3 regions of the Rhizobium sp. 05N430 genome follow, and region 1 is predicted to be linked to each of the others. Evidence: riboswitches for the same ligand, from Rfam matches in the RefSeq annotation. Region 1 holds a riboswitch; each other region holds the start of a gene.

Evidence for each region. Region 1 has a riboswitch for cobalamin ahead of cobU (bifunctional adenosylcobinamide kinase/adenosylcobinamide-phosphate guanylyltransferase). Riboswitches for the same ligand answer to the same signal wherever they lie in the genome.
Region 2: another riboswitch for cobalamin. It lies ahead of metE (5-methyltetrahydropteroyltriglutamate--homocysteine S-methyltransferase); the one in region 1 lies ahead of cobU (bifunctional adenosylcobinamide kinase/adenosylcobinamide-phosphate guanylyltransferase).
Region 3: another riboswitch for cobalamin. It lies ahead of nrdH (glutaredoxin-like protein NrdH); the one in region 1 lies ahead of cobU (bifunctional adenosylcobinamide kinase/adenosylcobinamide-phosphate guanylyltransferase).

The regions. Positions count from the first base shown of each region.
Region 1 covers NZ_JBFTMO010000001.1:454,725-462,434, reverse strand. Annotated here, with positions in the region: gene cobN (cobaltochelatase subunit CobN) at 1-476, opposite strand, end outside; gene cobW (cobalamin biosynthesis protein CobW) at 480-1,526, opposite strand; gene cobU (bifunctional adenosylcobinamide kinase/adenosylcobinamide-phosphate guanylyltransferase) at 1,532-2,044, opposite strand; cobalamin riboswitch at 2,327-2,717, opposite strand; gene AC1DJO_RS02295 (chloride channel protein) at 2,940-4,730, shown strand; gene AC1DJO_RS02290 (cobyric acid synthase) at 4,727-6,181, opposite strand; gene AC1DJO_RS02285 (glycine betaine ABC transporter substrate-binding protein) at 6,633-7,631, shown strand.
Region 2 covers NZ_JBFTMO010000002.1:353,606-361,315, forward strand. Annotated here, with positions in the region: gene AC1DJO_RS05490 (peroxidase family protein) at 1-3,372, opposite strand, end outside; gene AC1DJO_RS05495 (sensor histidine kinase) at 3,795-5,210, shown strand; gene AC1DJO_RS05500 (response regulator) at 5,367-6,041, shown strand; cobalamin riboswitch at 6,117-6,312, shown strand; gene metE (5-methyltetrahydropteroyltriglutamate--homocysteine S-methyltransferase) at 6,415-7,710, shown strand, end outside.
Region 3 covers NZ_JBFTMO010000002.1:361,743-369,452, reverse strand. Annotated here, with positions in the region: gene AC1DJO_RS05540 (FUSC family protein) at 1-1,431, shown strand, start outside; gene AC1DJO_RS05535 (DUF1656 domain-containing protein) at 1,438-1,647, shown strand; gene AC1DJO_RS05530 (efflux RND transporter periplasmic adaptor subunit) at 1,644-2,531, shown strand; gene nrdF (class 1b ribonucleoside-diphosphate reductase subunit beta) at 2,538-3,512, opposite strand; gene nrdE (class 1b ribonucleoside-diphosphate reductase subunit alpha) at 3,706-5,865, opposite strand; gene nrdI (class Ib ribonucleoside-diphosphate reductase assembly flavoprotein NrdI) at 5,835-6,245, opposite strand; gene nrdH (glutaredoxin-like protein NrdH) at 6,258-6,479, opposite strand; cobalamin riboswitch at 6,732-6,955, opposite strand; gene metE (5-methyltetrahydropteroyltriglutamate--homocysteine S-methyltransferase) at 7,106-7,710, opposite strand, start outside.

The DNA of each region.
Region 1 (7,710 bases):
GCCGCCGCATAATCCAGCAGCCACCGCGAATTCGCGTCACCGCCCTCGATCAGATAAGCCCACAGCGCATTGAGATCATCGAGCGCCACATTGGAAAACGGCGTCAGCCCCGCATCCGGCTTGGAATCCCCGGGCAGAACGGCAATTCGCGCGCCATACCGTGCCGCACAGGCATGCAGAGCCTCCAGCGCATAGTGAAAATAGCTGGCGCCGCCGAGCGCGCGGACAATGATAAGTTTCGCATGCCGCGCCGTCCGCTCGACATAGGCATCGACGGACATCGGATGCTTGAGGCTCATCAGGCTGGCAAGCCTGAGCGTCAGCGGCGAACCGCCGCCCTGTCCGTGGGCGGCGGCGATGGCCACAAGCTCCGTATCCGCCGCAGACAGGAACAGGATATTGCCAGGCGACTGGCCAAGATCGATGGCCTCGTCACCGTCGCTGATCGTTCCTTTCTGGGCGAGAAGCAGATGCATGGATCAGACGAGCGCCTCGATGGCCTTGCGCACGGCCGCCTCGTCCATGTCATGCAGACCGATGACGACGAGACGCGTGCCGCGCGTTTCGCCGGTAGCCCAGGCGCGGTCGAAATACTGGTCGATACGGCTGCCGACAGCCTGGATCTGCAGGCGCATCGGCTTGCCCGCGACATCGGCAAAGCCCTTGAGGCGCAAAACGTCATGCTCGGCAATCACGCCCTTCAGCTTCTCGATGAAACCGGCCGTATCGGCAATCGCACCAAGCTCGACGATGAAGCTGTCGAACTCGTCGTGGTCATGCGGCGTGCCGTCCTCATGCTCGAGCTCGTGATGGGACTTGCGATTGGCGATATCTTCCTCGGTGCCGACGCCGAGGCCGAGCAAGACGCTGGCCGGAACGTCGCCGTTCTTCGCCTCGATCAGCGCAGGCTTCCGCGAAATGCGCGACGCCACTTCGTCACGGACGCGAATAATGCCTGCGGCATCCAGCAGGTCCGTCTTGTTGAGCACAATCAGATCGGCGCAGGTCAGCTGATCCTCGAACAGCTCCTCGATCGGACTCTCGTGGTCGAGCGACTCGTCTTCGGCGCGGCGCGCATCGACGGCATCGTGGTCGTCGGCGAACCGTCCGGCGGCAACGGCAGCGCTGTCGACGACGGTGATGACGCCATCGACGGTCACTTCGCTGCGGATATCGGGCCAGTTGAAGGCGGCGACCAGCGGCTGCGGCAGCGCAAGACCCGAGGTCTCGATGACGATATGATCGGGGCGCTGCTCGCGCTCGAGCAGCTTGGTCATCGTAGGAATGAAATCGTCGGCAACGGTGCAGCAGATGCAGCCGTTCGTCAGTTCGATGATGTCGTCCTCGGTGCAGTTCTCGGCGCCGCAGCCCTTCAGCACGTCTCCATCGACGCCGAGATCGCCGAATTCGTTGATGATCAGCGCGATCTTCTTGCCGCCGGTGTTGGAAAGCAGGTTGCGGATCATCGTCGTCTTGCCGGCACCGAGAAAGCCGGTGATCACGGTTGCGGGGATCTTCTGGTTCATAAACTTCAACCCTTCATTTTCAGCGGCAGCCCTGCCGCGATAAAATACACGTCCGCGGCAGAGGCCGCGATCATCTGGTGCAGCCGCCCGGCATGATCACGGAAATCCCGCGCCATCCGGTTCTCGGGCACGATCCCGAGGCCGACTTCATTGGAAACAAGCACAAGCCGCGCCCTGGCCTTCGGCAGCCAGGCAGCAAGGGCAGCAGATTCCGCCGCCATGTCCCGCTCGCCCATCATCAGATTGGTGACCCAGAGCGTCAGGCAATCGACAAGGATCGCCCGCCCTTCGCCGTCGGCGGCCGACAGGCACTCGACAAGCTGCAGCGGCTCCTCATGCGTCGTCCAGGATGGCCCGCGATCGTTCCTGTGGGCGGCAATCCGCGCCCGCATCTCGTCATCCCAGGCACGCCCAGTGGCGATATAGTGGCGCTCGAGGCCGCTATCGGCGATCAGCTGCTCTGCGAAACGGGATTTTCCCGAACGGGCGCCGCCGAGCACGAAGGTGGTGCTGCTCATGTGAGGATGGCTCCGGCATCAGCGTATTGGCGTCCGCCACACCCACGTCCCTCATTCCTGCGCCTGCCACAGGAATCCAGCCACGGCGCGTCGGCGCCGTGAATGAATCGCAACTGCAGGAAAACGAGTCTCCTGTGCCCAAGGACTTGGGCACGCTGGATTCCTGTGACAAGCACAGGAATGAGGGAAATCCTCAGGGCCGCACGTAACGGCATGCAAATTCGTGTTTCAGCCATGACAACCTCCGTGCTGGCAGCGGACAAGATTGCCCTTGGGTGGGCTCTTCGCCCGGCACGGTTGGCAGGTCTCCTGGCTCGCGGTTTGAGGCCTCGACAGGGATGGCGCAAGGCCATCCCTGATCGTGCCAGCGGATCTTCCTCGCCTTCCCGGCTGCATTCTCGTGAAAAGGCGGACGATTCGTAGAAATGGAGGCGTCCAGCCCCTGCTGATCACGATGCATTCCAGTGGCTTTTCCGGTGTCCTTGAGCCACAGCCCTGCCGCGGAATGCAGCGATCAGCCAGTGGTGCCGGTGCACCGGATGGAAGACCCTGACCGCTCTACAGTCGCGGGGTCGGCTGTGATGAAGACGCCCGGTTTGGGTCCGCCCCGTCACATTCCCTTTTCATCCAGGGCGGCAATCACCGCTCCGGAACCATCCGTTATTGATTTCATCGTTAGGCGCGCGGCAGCGCGAAGTCAATCGAGCCTGGCATGATGGAAAATGCCCCGTATTAACACGACTGAGTCTACCAAACAGATAGTCTATTAAATTCATTGACTTACGACGCGATTTCACTTGCCGTCGCCTCGCTTTTGCTGCAATTGCTCGCGAAATCATGCGGCGCACAACGCGCGCTTCCTTGATCCTGCTCCCCGTCGCCTAGTTCTGTCATCATGCTCACGAAAACCGATATCGGCCGCCTGACGCGGCGCCATCTCAAATTCGATTTGGCGCGGCTGCGCGCGCTGGCGCGCCAGAACGAAATGGGCATGGTTTTCGCCGGTGGCGCGGTCGGCGTCATCTCTGGCTGCGCGGTCACCGGCATGAGCCTGATCTCCCGCGAGATGCACAGCCTCATCTTCGGCATCAGCGATGTCGATCGTCTCAGCTCCTCCGATATCAGCAACAAGCTGCTGCTGCTTTTGGCACCGGTCTGCGGCGGCATGCTTCTCGGCCTGCTGCTCTTCATCCTCAGCAGGACGCGCAAGAAGCCGATGGTCGACCCGATCGAGGCCAATGCGCTGCATGGTGGCCGCCTCTCGCTGACGGACAGCATCATCGTGGCGATCCAGAACCTGATCTCCAACGGTTTTGGCGCGTCCGTGGGCCTCGAGGCCGGCTATACGCAGCTGGCGGCTGGCCTGGCCTCGAAGCTCGGCCTGAAGCTGCAGCTGCGCCGCGCCGATCTGCGCGTCCTCCTCGGCTGCGGTGCGGCAGGCGCTATCGCCGCAGCCTTCAATGCCCCACTAACCGGCGCCTTCTACGCGTTCGAGCTGATCATTGGCACCTACACCATCGTCTCGCTGACACCCGTTGTCGTCTCTGCCCTGCTCTCGACGCTGGTGGCACGGCTGCTGGCAGGCAACGATTTCACCATCGACGTCGGCAGGTTCGGCACTGTGGTGCCGGCCGATTATGTGCCGGCCATTCTGCTTGGCGCCTGCTGCGCCGGAGCCGGCATCCTGATCATGCAGGGCGTTTCCTTTGTCGAGGAACTGGCCCGCAAGAGTTCCGTACCGACGCCGGTACGCCCGGCGCTCGGCGGCATCGTCGTCGGCCTGCTGGCCACAATCTCTCCGCAGGTGCTTTCGGCAGGTCACGGCGCCTTGCATCTCAACCTGGCGCATCAGGTGGCGATCCCGACGCTTGTCGGTATCCTGCTGTTGAAGTCGCTTGCATCCGCGGTGTCGATCGGCTCCGGATTTAGGGGCGGCCTGTTCTTCGCCTCGCTGTTCATGGGTGCGCTGCTCGGCAAGCTCTTTGCCTATGCCGCCCCGCTCTTCGCCCATGCTTCGCTGACACCGGAAGTCTATGCCGTCGTCGGCATGAGTTCGCTCGCCGTCGCCATCATCGGCGGACCGCTGACGATGACGTTCCTGGCGCTGGAAATTACCGGCGACTTTCCGATTACCGCGCTGGTGCTCGCAGCCGTGATCACCTCCTCGCTGGTCGTGCGCACCACCTTTGGCTACTCCTTCGCCACATGGCGTTTTCACCTGCGCGGCGAAAGCATTCGCAGCGCGCATGATGTCGGCTGGATCCGCAATCTGACGGTCGACAAGCTGATGCGCGCCGACGTCAAGACCGCCAATGCCGCAACCACCGTCGAGGAATTCAAGAAGGCCTTTCCCGCCGGCGCCACGCAACGCGTCATCCTCGTCGATGACACAGGCAAATATGCCGGTCTGGTGCTGGTGCCGGAAATTCATGCGAATCCGATCGCCACCGACGATGAGGGCAAGGGGCTGGAGAGTTTCGTTCGCTACAAGAACGATTTCCTGCAGCCGCAGATGAATGCCAAGCAGGCAGCCGCCATCTTCGACAAGAGCGAGAGCGAAGCGCTCGCCGTGCTCAACAATCTGATCGAGCGCAAGGTCGTCGGCCAGCTCAGCGAAAGCCACACGCTGCGCCGCTACAGCGAAGAGCTCGACCGGCGGCGCCGCGAAATGTCCGGGGAAATCTAGCCAAGCAGCCGGTTCAGCCAGTCACGGTCGAGATGCGCCTCCAGTTCGGCCGCAACGGCATCCAGCGCCCGGTCGACGCTCTCCGCGTAATTGCGCCTTTCGCCCTGAAGGCCGAAACTCCGCAGCAACCGGCTGCGATAGGCATCGCTGGAAAACAGCCCGTGCAGATAAGTGCCGACGATACATCCATCCGCCGATATGGCACCATCGGCGGCACCATCCACCACGGCCGACGGCCGGTTGCAATCCGGCCCCTCGGTCACGCCGAGATGGATCTGATAGCCTGACAGCGGCGTACCATATTCGGCAGAAACAGCATGGCTGTTGCGGACCGTCTTCTCCGGCGCCATGACGGTTTCGACGTCGAGCAGCCCGAGCCCGTCAACTTCCGCTGTTCCGCCCTCGATGCCGAGCGGATCGTGAACCTTGCGGCCGAGCATCTGATAACCGCCGCAAATGCCGATCACCCGGCCGCCGCGCCGGACATGGGAGGTCAGATCGCGATCCCATCCTTCGGCGCGAAAATCGGCAAGGTCGCTGATCGTCGATTTGGAGCCCGGCAGCACGACGAGCGCCGCGTCTTCGGGCAGACGCTCCCCGGCGCGCACGAACACCAGCTCGACGTCGTCTTCGGCTCTCAACGGGTCGAGATCGTCGAAATTGGCGATCCGCGGCAGAACCGGGACGGCGATCTTCAATGCGGCCCCGCTTCCACGCGCCAGTTTTTCAAGAACGACTGAATCCTCTGCAGGCAGCCCGCCTGCTGCCTTCAGCCAGGGCACGACGCCGAAGCACGGCCAGCCGGTATAGCGGCCGATCGCGGCAATTCCGTCGTCGAAAAGCGAGACGTCGCCGCGAAACTTGTTGATGATATAGCCGGATATCATCGCCCGATCGGTGTCGTCGAGGATCGCATGGGTCCCAACGAGCGAGGCGATGACGCCGCCGCGATCGATATCGCCGACCAGCACGACCGGCACGTCGGCCCTTGTCGCAAAGCCCATATTGGCGATATCGCCCGGGCGCAGGTTGATCTCCGCCGGCGATCCCGCGCCTTCGACGATCAGGAGATCGGCGCCCTCGGAAACCGTGCCGAAACTCGACAGTACAAATTCAAGCAGTTGCGGCTTCAGACGCTGATAGTCACGCCCCTTTGCCTGCCCCCAGACCTTGCCCTGGACGATGATCTGGCTGCCGTTCTCCGATTGCGGCTTCAAAAGCACCGGATTCATATGAACAGATGACGGTGTGCGCGCAGCAAGGGACTGCAGCCACTGCGCGCGGCCGATCTCGCCGCCATCGTCGGCAACGGCGGCGTTGTTGGACATGTTCTGCGGCTTGAAGGGCCGCACCGTCAGCCCGCGATTGGCCGCCAGCCGGCAGAGACCGGCAACGAGCACCGTCTTGCCGACATCCGATCCTGTTCCCTGCAGCATGATGGCTCTGGTCATGGGACGAGGCCTACAACGCGTTGCCTCGCGCGGTCAACGGCAGGGCCAAAAACACGAAAACCGCGCAGGCAGTAAGCCGCGCGGTTTGCCGTAAACTCTGGCGTATTCGCCCATACACGGCGAAACTCGTCTTCTCCGGGACGCAAAACCTGATCCGGAGAACCGGCGGTTTGTCCCCCGCCGTGGCTACACTGATAACGCGACATCCTTACCGGAGAGTTATTGAGGCCTTAAGCAAACATGAATTTTGACCTTTTTTGAACTTTTGTTGGCAGCGGCTTGTGCACTGCGCATCGGCGCGCCCGGGTGAATGTGACAGGAGTCACTAATATTAGCCTTTATAAATCAATGTTTTAGGCCAAAAAAGTTCAACTGCGGAAAGTTGACCGCAACCTTTTCTGCGCTAGCATTTGCAAAATTAAAAATCCTGAGTGGAAATAAGGATGTGCAGATGAAGACCGCAGGAAAAATGCTGTTATTCGCCGCACTTGTCTGCGCCTTTGCGACCTCGGCCGCGGCATCCGGTTGCGGAAGCGTCTCGATTGCCGAGATGAAGTGGGGCTCGGCCGCCATCGCCGCGAATTTTGACAGGATCATTCTCGAAGCCGGCTATGGCTGTGACGTCAAGATCGTCCCCGGCGACACCATGCCAACCTTCGCCTCGATGAACGGAAAATCGTCGCCGGACGTCGCGCCAGAACTCTGGGTAAAGGGCGTCCAGACCGAACTGGACGATGCCATCACCGCCGGCCGCCTTGTCGAAGGCGCGGAGATCCTCTCAGAAGGTGCAGTTGAAGGTCTGTGGATCCCCAAATTCGTCGCCGACGCCAACCCGTCCATCAAGACGCTGGAAGACGCCCTCGCCCGCCCGGATCTCTTTCCGGGCGACGGATCGACGGACAAGGCTGCGATATTCAATTGCCCAACCGGCTGGGCCTGCAAGATCTCGACGCAGAACATCTACAATGCCTTCCATGCAGAAGAGAAAGGCTTTGATCTCATAGGAGCTGAAACGCCGCGGTCGCTCGATGCATCGATTGCCGATGCCTTTGCCGACAAACGCGGCTGGCTCGGTTATTACTGGGCGCCGACTGCGGTCGCCGGAAAATACGAGATGGTGCGGCTGGCGATGGGTGTCCCCTTCGACCAGGCAGAGTGGGACAACTGCACCTCCGTCCCCGGATGCGCCAAGCCCGAGCGCAACGCTTATCCGACATCCCAGGCGTTCACCGTCACCACAAGGTCGTTCGCAGACCGCGCCGGTCCGGCGATGGATTATCTTCGCAAGCGCAGATGGGACAACGGCACGATCAACGACGTGCTGGCATGGCAGGATGAAAACGGTGAAAGCAGCCGCAACGCCGCCATCTATTTTTTGCAGAATTACCCGGAGCTCTGGACCCTCTGGGTGCCCGAAGAAGTGGCGGCCCGGGTGAAACGAGCGCTTTAGCAAGCTTCGCGAAGGCCAGCGCCGTCATGATATGCCTTCGACAACGAAAACGCAGCCAGGCTGCGCCCATTGATATTGC
Region 2 (7,710 bases), on a different contig from region 1:
GGCTTCCTGGGTGGCGAAGAGCGGGATGCCGAGATCGGAATTGGCTGCGGTATTGTCGCCCTTGTGGATTGCCCAGTCGAAACCAGCCATGCCGTTGCTGCGCTGGATGCCATCGCCCTGGAACATGATGTCGTCGCCGGATTCGGCGTCGTAATCGGTGTCGCTGCCATCGCCGTTCAGAACGTCATGGCCGATGATCGAGGAATTGAAGAACAGCTCGGAGTTTTCGCCCGACAGTGTGTCGAAACGTCCGCCGCCTTCGATCCAGTCGTTGCCCTCGTTGCCCATCAGGAAGTCGCCGCCGTCGCCGCCGCGGATGAAGTCGTCGCCGAGGCCGCCGAGCACGTGCTTGCCGTCAGGGCCTGCGATGATGAAGTCCTTGCCGTCATTGCCGAAGATCAGCGCCAGGCCGCTGCCGCCATGGATGACGTCGTTGCCGCCTTCGCCATGCAGGAAGTCGGCCGCGCCGATATCCGTGCCGGCATTGGTGATGATGTCGTCACCCTCGCCACCGTGGACGTGGTCGACGCCGTAGCCGGCTTCAAGCGTGTCGTTGCCGCCATAGCCCCAGATCGTGTCATCGCCTTCGCCGGCGATGATCGTATCGTCGTCCTCGGTGCCGCCCATGACGACGTGGTCGCCGCCGTGATAGGCCATGTAGTCGAGGTCGCCGTCACCATCGGTGTCGCGGCGCACGACCAGCGGCGTCAGCGCCTGCAGGATCGCATCGGTGAAGATCGGATCGGCGCCGACCTGCTTCGAGATGTCCATCTCAAGCGTATGGTCAGGCGTCGAGAAGATGTCGCCCGGCAGCGCCGTCGAACCTTCGCCCAGATCGGTATTGCGCATGATGATCTTGCTCAGCGAGTTGTTTTCCAGCTCGTTGAGAAGGTTCAGACCCTGGACGCGGGAGAGATAATAGAAGCGGTCCGATTCCTGCAGGTTCTCCATCTGCAATTCGAAGACGAAGGAGAAGGTGGAGCCGAGCATGCCGCCGAAATCCATCTTCTTCTCGGCAAGGCCGCCGATCCACAGATCGATGTCGTTGAGACCCGTCTCAGCCGTCGCCCAGGCGCCGGTCGAATTCAGGAATTCCAGGCGGTCGGCAGGTGCACCGGCCGTGCCGAGCACGATCGAGGCGGCCGCAGCGCGCTTGGCGTCGAGGGTCGCCGCGCTGGTGATCGAGGAGTGCGTGCCGTAGGCAGCGATGAAGTTGACGATCGACGCGGTGTTCTGCAGGTTCAGCGCGAAATCGGTCCAGCTGACATAGGGCTTCAGCTGCGTGTCCTGACCGGCTGCCTGGTAGAACTGGGCACGTGCCTCGTTCAGCGTCGGCAGGCCGACGTCGCGGCCACGGGCGATATTGAGCGCTGCAAGATCGAGCGGGATGCCGACAAGCTGGTTGCGCAAAACGTCGGTGACGAATTCGTCGATTTCGTTGCCGCCCTGTCGGGACATGCCGCGGATGATGGCACCGGCTGCCTGGTCGTGATTGACGAGCACATTACCGTTGGCATCGACCGCGCCGAGTTCCAGCGGGTTCAGGAAGCCGTCGAACAATGTGATGTTATCGAAGCTGAAAGTACCGTCGGCATTTTCCACGAGACGGTCGATATCCTGGTTCAGCATCGAGTGGCCGAAGCGGTAGACCGCGTGGGCGAACTCGGCGAAGATCGCCGGATTGATGTCGGTCGATGGCTCGAAGACGAAGGCATCGATATCCGGCTGCATCTTGCGGCCGAATTCCTCGAAGACGAGGTGCTGATACTGCATTTCGGTGGTGAAGCGGCCGGCCTGGAACAGACGCTCGCCGTTCCAGACGAGTCCCTCAAGTTCTGCCTCGGTTGTCGGCAGCGTGGTAATCGGCTCAAGCAGCCACTGGTTGATAAAGACCAGGTCGGCGCTGTCGAGGACGACCTGCTTGGTCTGCTCGACGACGCTGTTGTGCTCCGAGTGGAAGATGTGGTGGATCGACGTCAGGCCGATATTCTCGTTACCGCGGCCGTCGCCGGTGATGTAGTGCGCGTCGAGCAACTCATCATCGTAGGCAGTCTGCTGACCGCGGGTGTTGAAGCCGCCGGAATAGCCTACGGCGTCGTCACTGTCGGCCTGCAGTACGCCACCGGCGATGACCGGTACTGCGGCATGGGCGATGTCATCGAGGAAGGCGTGGCCGATTCGGACGGCTCCAGCGGTGCTGACAGGAGCGCCCGGCGTGCCTGAGACAACGATGTCGTCGGCGGTGTTCGGAATGCCGTCGGCGCCGATGCCGGTGATGACCTGCGCGAAGCCGTTGGCATCGGGGATGAAGCGGCCATAGGGATCGGTGCGCAGCAGCGGAATGTTGGTGACATCGGCGTCGGTCAGGTCGATGCCGAGCATCTCGCGAGCCTGTTCCTTGATGTCGGCCCAGGTCGGCAGGCCGCGCGCGCCGTCAAGCAGATGGCCGGTCGCGACAGGCTTGCCCTCATGCATGACATATTCGCGCAGGAAGACCTGATGCGATGCATGCGAGGTATATGTCTGGTTCTGGTCGACCCACGGCGTCGTGGTGTTGGCAGCCACTTCGCCATCGGCATCGCGGCTGGCGCGGGTCAGGACCATGAAATTGGTGTGCGGCGTTGCCGGATTGTAGAGTGGGTCATCCGGTGACAGCGGAATATAGACCGTTCCGGCACCGCCCTTGGCCACGAGGTCGAGGCCATGGTCGAAGAACTGGCCGAACAGCGTGAACATCGAGTTGTAAGGCGCGGAGTCGCCGATATCGGGCGAGACGTTCTCGAAAGTGTAGACGTAGACGGGACTGCCCGCGGCGGCGAGAACGGTGCCATCGGGGCCGACGACATTGGTTGCATGGACGATGGGCGCGCCATTGGCGTCCTGCATCGGTACGCGCGTCGCTGTCTTGCCCTCGTCGATCATGGCCTGGTAGACCATGATGGCTGCCGGGTTGTTGCTGGTCTGATCGACAATCAGATTGGAGATGATGCGTGGATCGGCGTCGACGACGGTGCCCGGGCCGACGGCGCTGGGGGTACCCGGCGCATAGTTACCGTTCGTGAGAACCGTTCCCGGGCCGAATGCCAGCGAGTCGTCATTTTCGTTGACGTAGTTCGGCTGCACCAGCGGCGTGAACGGCTGGTCGGCTGCGCCCCAGGTTTCATTGCCATCGAGCAGGTTGTTGTAGCTGCCGTCGACGGTTCGGAGGCCGTAGGGCAGGAGATGCGCCTGCGGTGCACCGGTGCCGGTCGCGCCGGCTGCTTCGCCGGCTTCGGCGACGAGCGCGGCAAGGTCACCACCGGCCGCATGCTGTTCGGCGATGGCGATCTGCTTCAGGATGAACTCGAGATCGTGTCTTACAAGCGTAACCATTTTCCCCTCCGTCGGCGCGCTGTCCTGGCGCCTGGTTTTTCGCAAACTTGTCCTGTCCGCCGGATCGCGCTGCGAGCCCGGCGGTTTGAATTGCCCCTGATGTCTTCAAAGCCCGCCTTGCAGGGCTGGCTTGGGATGATGCGATCTTGCGGAAAGTTGCCGGGGTTTTGAACGGCGCATGGTCGGACGATGTTTTCGATGTTCGTCCACGGCAAAAGCAGGTCTTCGGTCCTTATCCTTCCGGGAGTAAGGTCCTATGATGAATTGGCCTTTGGTCTGATAGAATTCATACGGGCCTATAGTACAAAAATGGTCTTTTATTTCCTTGGGTAATATTGCAAGGATGATAGCGCTATCGGCCTTGGGGGGACGTTTTGCCGGACGAATACTTAGGCGCCAGAAATGCTGGCGTAGATGAAAGCGTGGAAGCGCCGCGACTGTTTAACCGTATCCTTCGATGGGGCGCCGAGCGGACCCTTTCCACGCAGTTCCTGATCGCCAGCAGCTTGGTTATTCTGATCGCCACGGTTTCTGCGGGCTATCTTACGACGCGGCTGGTTGCCGACAAAGCGCTCAGCGGAAAGGCCGGCACGACGGCCTTGCTGGTTCAGAGCCTGACTGAGGCTGAGGTGCAGGAACTGGGCGCCTCGACGCGCCTTAAGGCCGCCAGCATCGCTCATCTCGACGCGCTTTTCGGCGATGCGGATCTCCAGGCGCGTTTCCCGCATATCGAGATATGGGCGCCCGACGGGACTGTTGCCTATTCCCGGACCAAGCAGATGATCGGCCACCGCTTCAGTTTCCCCGAGGGCCTACAGCGCGCCTTGAAAGGCGAAATTGTTGCCGTCTATGCGGATCTTCATGCCGACGAGCATACGTTCCGCAACATCAATACCGAATATCTCGAAATCTACAGCCCGCTGCATGACCAGGCTTCGGGGCGGATCATCGGTGTGGCCGAGATCCATGAGGATCCGAGCGGTTTTGTCGATGAGCTCGCGCGGCTGAGGGTGGTCACCTGGACGACGGTGGCGCTGTTCTCCTTCGTCGTCATGCTCGGGCTGTTCCTGATCGTCAGGCGCGGCAGCCGGACGATCGAGCATCAGCGGCAGGTTCTGAGCCACCGCGCCGAGGAGGCAGAGTCCGCCTCGAAGGAATTGATGGAGCTGAGGGACACGGCGCGCCGGGCCTCCATGGAATTCGCCAACCTCAACGAGACCTTCATCCGCCGCATCGGCGCCGACCTGCATGACGGCCCGGTACAGCTGATGACACTGGCGATCCTGCAGCTCGACGAGCTGCGCGACCTGACCAAGAAGGATGAGCGCGCAAGGCTCCTCGACGAGACCAGCAAGACACTGGGTGAAGCGCTGATCGAGGCTCGGACGGTCACCAAATCGCTGCTCTTGCCGGAGATACTGCATCTCTGGGCAAAGGACGTGGTGGCCGAAGCGATCAGGCAGCATGAGGCGCGGACCAAGACCAAGGTCGCGTTTGTCTCCAGCGGCACCAATGCCGACCTGCCGCCGGCGCTGAAGACCTGCATCTACCGCTTCGTTCAGGAAGGGCTCAACAATGCCTACCGCCACGCTGGTGGCAACGGCCAGCGTGTCCGATGTCGGATCGACATGCCCGTCATCGCGATTTCGGTCGAGGATGACGGTTTGCCTTCCGGGACCGTGCCGTTTGCGGCGCGCGAGGGCGGAATGGGGCTCTATGGCCTCCGGCAGAGGATCGAGAGCTTCGGCGGCAAGCTTGCTGTCACCAAGCGGCCGGGGGGCGGCATGATCCTGGAGATGGTGCTGGAGCTGCAGCAGGCCGACGCAACTGGCCTATAAGGTGACGGACTATCCGAATTGATAACTGGCTGAAAGCATAGAGATCGAATAGACAGAAATCCGATGAAGTTAACCAAGCATTAAAATCCGTCTTTATGTTTGGCTCTGTTTACTTTAGAGCTATCGGAAAGAAGACGAGGGGGTTTATTCGTCATTATGTCTATCTCGGTCGCATTCGTTGATGATCATCCAATATTGTTGGATGGACTCGTTAATCTTTACTCGGCGAAGGAAGGTCTTCGGGTGACTGCCCGCGGGCAGAACGCCATCGACGCGCTGAAGATCGTCGAGGAGCACCGGCCCGACGTTCTTGTCACCGATCTCAGCATGCCGGGCGATACGCTGGCAGCACTCGAGCTGATCCAGAAGAATTACGAAGGCACCAAGGTCGTGGTCTTCACCGCCACCGCCAATATCGACACGGCGATTCAGGTCCTCAATCTCGGCGTCTGCGGCTATGTGCTGAAGGGTAGCACGGCGCGCGATCTGTATGAGGCGATCAAGACCGTGCATGACGGCAGCACCTTCATCACGCCGGGTTTCGCCACCAAGGTGATCCTGTCGATGAAGACGGCCGAGGTGCGCCGCAAGGCGCAGATGCAGAAGCGCCTGAGCGCCCGCGAGCAGCAGATCGTCAACTACCTGTTGCAGGGCAAGACCAACCGCGAAATCGCCAGCATGCTCGATATCAGCGAGAAGACCGTCAAGCACTACATGACGATCCTGATGCAGAAGCTCGATGCCCGCAATCGCGTCGAAGTGGTGCTTGCTGCCCAGAAGCTGCAGGCTCCCGTGGAGACCGGCGCGCCGTCCTCGATGCTGTTGTCGTAGTCGGCGAGTACAGCTAGCCAAGAAACAAAGACATAAACATATCTTTATGTCTATTGACGTGAGATCCGCGATGCGACATGCTCGTGTCATCGTGGTTCTGCGGACCTTTGGTCCGGAGCTAAGAGGGAATCCGGTGAAAATGCCGGAGCTGCCCCCGCAACTGTAAGCGGCGAGCGGCCGTCCACTCATGTCACTGGGGAAGACGCCCCGGGAAGACGGACGGCAGCGTTGACCCGCAAGCCAGGAGACCTGCCGCGATCGATAACGTCCACGGGCGGGGTGTCCGGTGTGCCGCTTTTGCGACCGGCACGCCTGTGTCCGCGCGCCGATGCGTCATCCCAAGCCTTGCCCACAACCCTCGGGGTAAGGAAACATGAGCATCAAGACTGCAAATCTCGGATTCCCGCGTATCGGAAAGCACCGCGAACTGAAGTTCGCGCTGGAAAGCTATTGGGCCGGAAAGTTTGATAGGGCAGCACTTCTCGACGTCGCCAAGGCATTGCGGGCCGAACATTGGGCCCTGCAGAAGGCCAAGGGAATCGATATCATTCCGTCCAACGACTTCTCCCTCTACGACCATGTGCTCGACACGGCGGTGATGGTCGGCGCCGTACCGGCCGAATATGGCTGGAAGGGCGGTCCCGTCGATCTCGACATCTATTTCGCCATGGCGCGCGGCTCAGTGGGCGCTGAGCACGGCGATTGCGGCCATGCGCATCATCATGAGGGCGTTCCGGCGCTCGAAATGACCAAGTGGTTCGATACCAACTACCACTACATGGTGCCGGAATTCACCCGCGACCAGCGCTTCGCGCTGACCGAAAACAAACCGCTGCAGATGTTCCGGGAGGCAAAGGCGCTCGGCATCCACACGCGCCCGGTCATTCTCGGCCCGGTGACGTTCCTGAAGCTCGGCAAGGCGACGCAGCCAGGCTTCGATCCGATCGAACTGCTCGACCGGTTGCTGCCTGTCTATGCGGGCATCCTCGCGGAGCTCAGCACTGCGGGCGCCGATTGGGTGCAGATCGACGAGCCAGCCCTGGTGCTCGATCTCGCAGACGCTGAGCGGTACGCGCTGACCACGGCCTACAGCGCGCTTCACCAGCTGGTTCCGAACCTGAAGATCATGATCGCCAGCTATTTCGGGGCATTGGGCGACAATCTCAAGACAGCAGCGGCGCTGCCGGTTGCCGGTCTGCACGTCGATCTGGTGCGCGCGCCCGAGCAGCTTGATGCGGTCGTATCGGCGGTGCCTGATGACCGGGTATTATCTCTCGGCGTCATCGATGGCCGCAACATCTGGCGCGCTGATCTTGAGAAACTGCTGGATCGGGTCGAGGCGCTTTCCAAAACGCGTCCAATCGAAATCGCGCCATCTTGCTCGCTTCTGCATGTGCCGATCGATCTTGCTCTCGAAACCGCTGTTGATGCCGAGGTCAGGGGATGGCTGGCTTTTGCCACGCAGAAGCTGGATGAGCTGGCGGTCCTCGGCCAGGCACTTTCGCAGGGGCGCGATTGCGTGACGGATGCCATCGGCAGCTCTTCGAGGGCCGCGGCCGCCCGCGCGGCATCGCCGAAGGTCAATGATCCCGCGGTCAGGCAGCGGATTGCAGCGATCGACGAGACCATGAAGCGCCGCAAGGCCGGCTTCGCCGAGCGCAAGGCGATC
Region 3 (7,710 bases), on a different contig from region 1:
CAGCTCGGCCATGATGCGAATGGCCGCGATATCGTCCGTCATTCACGCGAATTGCGCGGCCGCCTGCTGATGCTGCTGCCGCTGTTTTCTTCGCTTGCCGACCGTCTTCACGCGCTGAAATCGTCCGGACAGGAGCTGCCGCCGGCGCTTTCCACGCTGCTCAACGATGCCGCCGCTTGGTTGCAGCAGGGGGGCAAAGGCAAGCCGGACGGCACGGGCGCAAACCTGCGCCGCCGCATCGATGACGTCCAGACCTCGGAGAGCCACGAAACCGGCTGGAACGCCCTGCTTTATCGCAGCGCGCTTGCCCGCCTCGGCGAGATCGTCGACCTCTGGCACGATTGCCTGACCCTGCGCGATGAGATCGCCAGCGGCCGCCATGCCGGTCCGTGGCATCCGGTTTTCCGCCACCGCCAAGTGGTCGGCCGCGTCAGGCATTATGACTATGCGCTGATTGCCTTCGCTGCCGGTTCCGTCGTTGCCGGGATCGCTGTCGCTTGCTTCTTCTGGATCTTCACCGGCTGGCAGAATGGTGCAGGCTTCGTGACGATGGCCGCCGTCGCCTGCTCGTTCTTCGCCGCGATGGACCGGCCCGCGCCCTTCATCCGGTCGATGTTCATCTGGTCGGCTCTGAGCCTCGTCATTTCGTTCATCTACATCTTCGCGATCCTGCCGGCGGTCAATTCCTATGAGCTGCTGGTGGTTGTCTTCGCACCGCCATTCCTGCTGCTCGGACTGCTGATCACCCGCCCGCAGTTCAACATGCTGGCGATGCTGCTATCGGTGAACAGCGCGAGCTTCATCGCTCTCCAGGATCGCTACACATCCGACTTCACCACCTTCACCAATGAGGCGGTCGCGGCCCTTGCCGGAATCGGCTTTGCCCTCGTGTGGACGCTGATCGCCCGCCCTTTCGGCGCCGAACTCGCTGCCTGGCGGCTGGTGCGTGCCGGCTGGAGGGATCTGGCCGAGACCGCAGCCGGTGAACGCCGCACTGACCACGAGCGGCTCTCCGGCCGCATCCTCGATCGCCTCGGCCAGCTGGTGCCGCGCCTCGCCGCCGTCGAGGATCGCGAACTAAAAAAGGTCGATGGCTTTGCCGACGTCCGCCTCGGCTTCAACGTGCTGATGCTGCAGACCCGGCGCAAGGAGCTCAGTGGCGCAAGCGCCCTTTCCGTCGGCCGCGTGCTGTCGGGCGTCTCCGATTTCTACCGTGCCCGGCTCGATGCCGGCCAGGCAATCGATCCGCCCGACGAACTGCGTGCCGCGATCGATGACAGCCTCGGAACCATTGCCCATGAACGGACGGAAACCCGGGACAATATCGATGCGCTGGTCGGCCTGCGCAGGGCGCTCTTCCCTGAGGCGTCGCCGCCGGACTGGCCCACGCCCGAAACCCTCTCAACCCCGCTTCAGATTGCAGCCGAGTAAACCGTCATGCCTGCCGAATTCGATCTCTATGGCGTCTATGTGCCGCGCCTTCTCGTTCTCATGGTGCTTTCCCTTCTTCTCGTGATGATCGTCCGCCGCGGGCTGAGCTGGCTGGGCGCCTATTCGCTCGTCTGGCACCGCGGCCTCTTCGATCTCTCCCTCTATGTGCTGCTTCTCGGAGCAGTCTCCTCCCTGACACGCTGGTACTTCGCATGAACACGCTGAAATCAATCTCCCGCCTGATCGTCACCCTCGCCTTCGTTGCCGCCGCTGCCTATGCCGGCCACGGCCTCTGGGTGCATTACATGGACGAACCCTGGACGCGCGACGCGCGTCTGCGCGCCGACGTCGTCGGCATCGCACCGGACGTTTCCGGCCTCGTCAGCGACGTCGCCGTCAAGGACAACCAATCGGTCAAGAAGGGTGATGTGCTGTTCCGCGTCGATGGCGAGCGCTTCAAGATTGCTCTGGCGCAGACCGAAGCCGCGCTGGAAGGTGCAAAGGCGATGCTGGAACAGGCCCGCCGCGAAACCGACCGCCAGCAGCGCCTCGGCGACGCCGCCTCCGTGCAGCAGAAGGAACAGGCGCGCACCGCCGCCGACCAGGCCGAAGCCACCTATCTGCAGGCCGTCGCCAACCGCGATCTGGCGCAGCTCAATCTTGACCGCTCAGCCGTCAAGGCAACGGTCAACGGCACGGTTTCGAACCTCAGCCTGCGCCCAGGCGACTATGTCACCGCCGGCACCGCCAAGGTCGCGCTCGTCGATACCGACTCCCTGCGCGTCGAAGGCTATTTCGAAGAAACCAAGCTGCCGCGCATCCATGTCGGCGACAGCGTCACGATCCATCTAATGGGCCATCGCCAGACACTGGAAGGCCATGTCGACAGCATCGCCACCGGCATCGAGGACCGCGAACGCACGTCGGGAACCGGGCTGCTGGCCAATATCAACCCAACCTTCAGCTGGGTACGGCTGGCGCAGCGCGTTCCCGTCCGCATCAATCTCGACAAAGTGCCTGACGGAGTACAACTGATTGCCGGTCTAACGGCGACGGTCGAAGTCGGAGGCCAAAGCTCCGCCCTCGCCTCGCTCGACTGACGTTGCCTAGAAGTTCCAGTCCTCGTCTTCCGTCGCCACGGCCTTACCGATGACGTAAGACGAGCCGGAGCCAGAGAAGAAGTCGTGGTTCTCGTCGGCATTCGGCGAGAGCGCCGAGAGGATTGCCGGATTGACCTTGCAGGCCTCCGGCGGGAACAGTGCCTCGTAACCGAGGTTCATCAGCGCCTTGTTGGCGTTGTAGTGCAGGAACTTCTTGACGTCTTCGGTGAGCCCGACACCGTCATAAAGCGCCTCGGTGTACTTGGCTTCGTTGTCGTAGAGCTCCAGCAGCAGATCGAAGGCGAAATCCTTGATCTCCTGACGGCGGGCCTCCGGCAGGCGCTCTACGGCGCGCTGGAACTTGTAGCCGATGTAATAGCCATGCACCGCCTCGTCGCGAATGATCAGGCGGATCATGTCGGCGGTGTTGGTGAGCTTTGCGCGGCTCGACCAGTACATCGGCAGATAGAAGCCGGAATAGAACAGGAAGCTCTCGAGGAAGACGCTGGCAACCTTCTTCTTCAGGGGATCGCCGGAAGCATATTGCTCCATGATCAGCGCCGACTTCCTTTGCAGAAACTCGTTCTCGTCGGACCAGCGATAGGCGTCGTCAACGTCAGGTGTCGAGCACAGCGTCGAGAAGATCGACGAGTAGGAGCGCGCGTGCACAGCTTCCATGAAGGAGATGTTGGAAAGCACCGCCTCTTCATGCTGGGTCGAAGCATCGGCCATCAGCGTCACCGAGCCGACGCCGTTCTGGATCGTGTCGAGCAGCGTCAGCCCGGTAAAGACCCGGATCGTCAGTTGCTGCTCTTCCGGTTTCAGCGTCGCCCAGGAGGGAATGTCGTTCGACAGCGGCACCTTTTCCGGCAGCCAGAAATTGCCGGTCAGGCGGTTCCAGACTTCGAGGTCCTTGTCGTCCTCGATGCGGTTCCAGTTGATGGCGCGGACGCGGGATACGGGCTTGGCGTGCATGTTCATGGGTGTGTCCTTTGGACCGAATTCATCTGGTAGCCCCCTCATCCCCGGTGCAACGAGTTGCGCCTGACCTGCCGGCACCTTCTCCCCGAGGGGAGAAGGGAAACCGCGGCGGCGTATCGCTCTACATCCCCTCTCCCCTCGGGGAGAGGGCTAGGGTGAGGGGGCCGCTTACTCAAACGTCAGCAGCTAAAACTCACAGCGTACACGACACACATCCCTCCACCTGCGTACCCTCCAGCGCCATCTGGCGTAGGCGGATGTAGTAGATGGTCTTGATGCCCTTCTTCCAGGCATAGATCTGCGCCTTGTTGATATCGCGCGTCGTCGCCGTGTCGCGGAAGAACAGTGTCAGCGACAGGCCCTGATCGACATGCTGGGTAGCAGCCGCATAGGTGTCGATGATCTTCTCCGGCCCGATCTCATAGGCGTCCTGGTAATAGTCGAGATTGTCGTTGGTCATGAAGGCGGCGGGATAGTAGACGCGGCCGATCTTGCCTTCCTTGCGGATCTCGATCTTGGAGACGATCGGATGGATCGATGACGTCGAGTGATTGATGTAGGAGATCGACCCCGTCGGCGGCACCGCCTGCAGGTTCTGGTTATAGAGCCCGCCCTCCATGACGGCCTTCTTCAGTGCCAGCCAATCTTCCTGGGTGGGAATTTCGATACCGGCATTGCTGAACAGGTCGGCAACCGTCTGCGTAGCCGGTTTCCACTCGGTTTCGGTATACTTGTCGAAATATTCGCCCGAGGCGTATTTCGAATTCTCGAAGCCCTTGAAGCTCTGACCGCGCTCGACGGCGAGACGGTTCGAGGCGCGGATGGCGTGATAGGTCACCGTGTAGAAGTAGATGTTGGTGAAATCGACGCCCTCTTCGGAGCCGTACTGGATCCGCTCGCGGGCCAGATAGCCGTGCAGGTTCATCTGACCGAGGCCGATCGCGTGGCTCTCGTCGTTGCCCTTCTCGATCGAAGGGACCGAAGAGATGTGGCTCATGTCGGAAACTGCCGTCAGCGCCCGGATCGATGTTTCGATCGTTTTGCCGAAATCGGATGAGTCCATGGCGGCAGCGATATTCAGCGAGCCGAGATTGCAGGAAATGTCCTTGCCCATCACCTTGTAGGACAGGTCGTCGTTATACTCGCTGGCTTCGCTGACCTGCAGGATCTCGGAGCACAGATTGCTCATGGTGATGCGTCCGGCGATCGGGTTCGCCTTATTCACCGTGTCCTCGAACATGATGTAGGGATAGCCGCTTTCGAACTGGATCTCGGCGACGATCTGGAAGAAATCGCGGGCCTTGATCTTCTTCTTCTTGATGCGGCTGTCGGCCACCATCTCGCGGTATTTTTCGGTCACCGAGATCTCGGTGAACGGCACGCCGTAGACGCGTTCCACGTCATAGGGCGAGAACAGGTACATGTCCTCGTTGTTCTTGGCGAGCTCGAAGGTGATGTCAGGAATGACGACACCCAGCGACAGCGTCTTGATGCGGATCTTCTCATCGGCATTTTCGCGTTTGGTATCGAGGAAGCGCATGATGTCGGGGTGGTGAGCGTTGAGATAGACGGCACCGGCCCCCTGGCGCGCGCCGAGCTGGTTGGCATAGGAGAAGGCATCCTCGAGCAGCTTCATCACCGGGATGATGCCCGACGACTGGTTCTCGATATGCTTGATCGGCGCGCCCATTTCGCGAATGTTGGTCAGCGACAGTGCCACGCCACCGCCCCGCTTTGACAACTGCAGCGCCGAATTGATCGAGCGGCCGATCGATTCCATATTGTCTTCAACGCGCATCAGGAAGCAGGAGACCAGCTCGCCGCGCTGCTTCTTGCCGGCATTGAGGAGGGTCGGCGTCGCCGGCTGGAAGCGGCCGGAGATGATCTCATCGACCATGTCGCGCGCTAAGGCCTCGTTGCCCTGCGCCAAGGCAAGTGCCACCATGCAGATGCGGTCTTCGTAGCGCTCCAGATAGCGCTTTCCGTCAAAGGTCTTCAGCGTGTAGCTGGTGTAGTATTTGAAGGCGCCGAGGAAGGTCGGGAACCGGAATTTCTTGTCATAGGCGTGATCGAAGAGATCGCGCACGAAATTGAACGAATACTGATCCAGCACCTCCTGCTCGTAATAGCCCTCAGTCACGAGGTAATCGAGCTTCTCCCGGAGATTATGGAAGAACACGGTGTTCTGGTTGACGTGCTGCAGGAAATACTGCTTCGCCGCCTGCCGGTCCTTGTCCAGCTGGATCTTGCCGTCCTCGTCATAGAGGTTCAGCATCGCGTTCAGCGCGTGGTAATCCAGCCCTGTTTCCGCGGCCTGCGCCTTTACAGGGCGCTCGAGAACTGCCGTGTCCAAAATCGTTCCAATCCGTGTTTGACGTTGGCAACATCATCAGCCGTACCCAAGAGTTCGAACCTGTAGAGGTACGGCACCTGGCATTTCTTCGCGATGATGTCGCCGGCGAGCCCGAAGGTCTCGCCGAAGTTGCTGTTGCCCGCGGCAATCACGCCGCGGAGGTTCGAACGGTTTGCCGCATCGTTCAGGAAACGGATCACCTGCTTGGGCACGGCTCCCTTGCCGCCCTCGCCGCTATAAGTCGGGAGGATCAACACGTAGGGCGAGACAGCTTCGAGCGTCGCGCCAGTGATGGGGATGCGCCGGGCGGGAAGGCCAAGCTTTTCGACGAAGCGATGGGTGTTTTCCGACCGGCTGGAAAAATAGACGATCTCGCCCATCGCAGCCGCCGCTCAGGCGAGCGCGCTGATCATGTCGGGGCGGAAGCCAGCCCAATGCTGCTCGCCGGCGATGACGACGGGAACCTGGCGGTAGCCGAGACCCTGCACCAGATCATAAGCGGCGCTATCGGTGGAAACGTCGATGATCGTGTAGTCGATGCCCTGGCGATCGAGCGCGCGGGTGGTTGCGGTGCATTGAACGCAGGCGGGCTTGCTGTAGACGGTGATGCTCATGGGAAAACCTCGTGACTAGAAGGCATGGGATATCGTTCGGACATCCGCCGATGTCCGCGCTTGGGAAGATCGAAAAGGAAGACAGCCGTTGCCGGTTGCCGGGCGTCAGCAGCCCGTCATTCGCGCCGGTATGATCTGAAACTCAAAGACATAAGACTTCACCCCGAAGTGGCTCATGCGGGACACACCGGAGGAAGCGAAGAGCGGCATCATGCCCACATCTCATCGCTCGCCAGCCGGACACCCCGCCCGTGGACGTTTTCGCTCAAGGCAGGTCTCCTGGCTTGCGGATCATCACATTCATCCCGGTCTTCCCAGGTCTTCATGACCCAGTGACCCGAAATGGGACAGATGCTCGCCGCTTACAGTTGCGGGGGCAGCTCCGGCATTGCTCCACCTTGCGGCAGATCTCACCGAATTCCCGTCTTAGCCCGCGATTCTTGCGAATCGAGGGAACCTCGAACACTAGATATAGTACGCGAGTCTATTTGTACGTCAATGGATGGTTCATGTTTCGGGTGCCGCAAGCCGAAAAAATGAATGTGATGTGGATAACGGAAGATTAATGCGGATTGGCTGTGGAAAAGAGAAGCCGGCAAAAGCCGGCTCCTCGAATACGATGACGATCAGGCCGTTGCCGTGGCAACGCGTTCGCGCAAAGACCGCGCCGCCGCCACCATATTGACTAGCGCCGGCTTCACTTCCTCCCATTTGCGGGTCTTCAAGCCGCAATCCGGATTGATCCAGAGCTGCGAATCGCCAAGCCGCTCGCGCGCCAAAAGAAGCAGACCGGTCATATCGGCAATATCGGGAACGCGCGGCGAGTGGATGTCGTAGACACCCGGGCCGATCTCGTTCGGATAGTCGAAGCTGCGGAATGCCTCCAGCAGCTCCATCTTCGAACGCGATGTCTCGATCGAGATCACGTCCGCATCCATGGCGGCGATCGCATCGATGATGTCGTTAAACTCCGAATAGCACATATGCGTGTGGATCTGTGTCGCGTTGCCGACACCGGTCGAGCACAGGCGGAAGCTTTCGACGGCCCAGTCGAGATAGGTCTTCCACTGCGAGCGCCGCAGCGGCAAGCCTTCCCGAAGTGCTGCCTCGTCGATCTGGATCATCCTGGCACCCGCCTTTTCGAGATCACCGACCTCGTCGCGAATCGCCAGCGCGATCTGCCGGCATGATTCGCTTCGGGCGATATCGTCGCGCACGAAGGACCAATTGA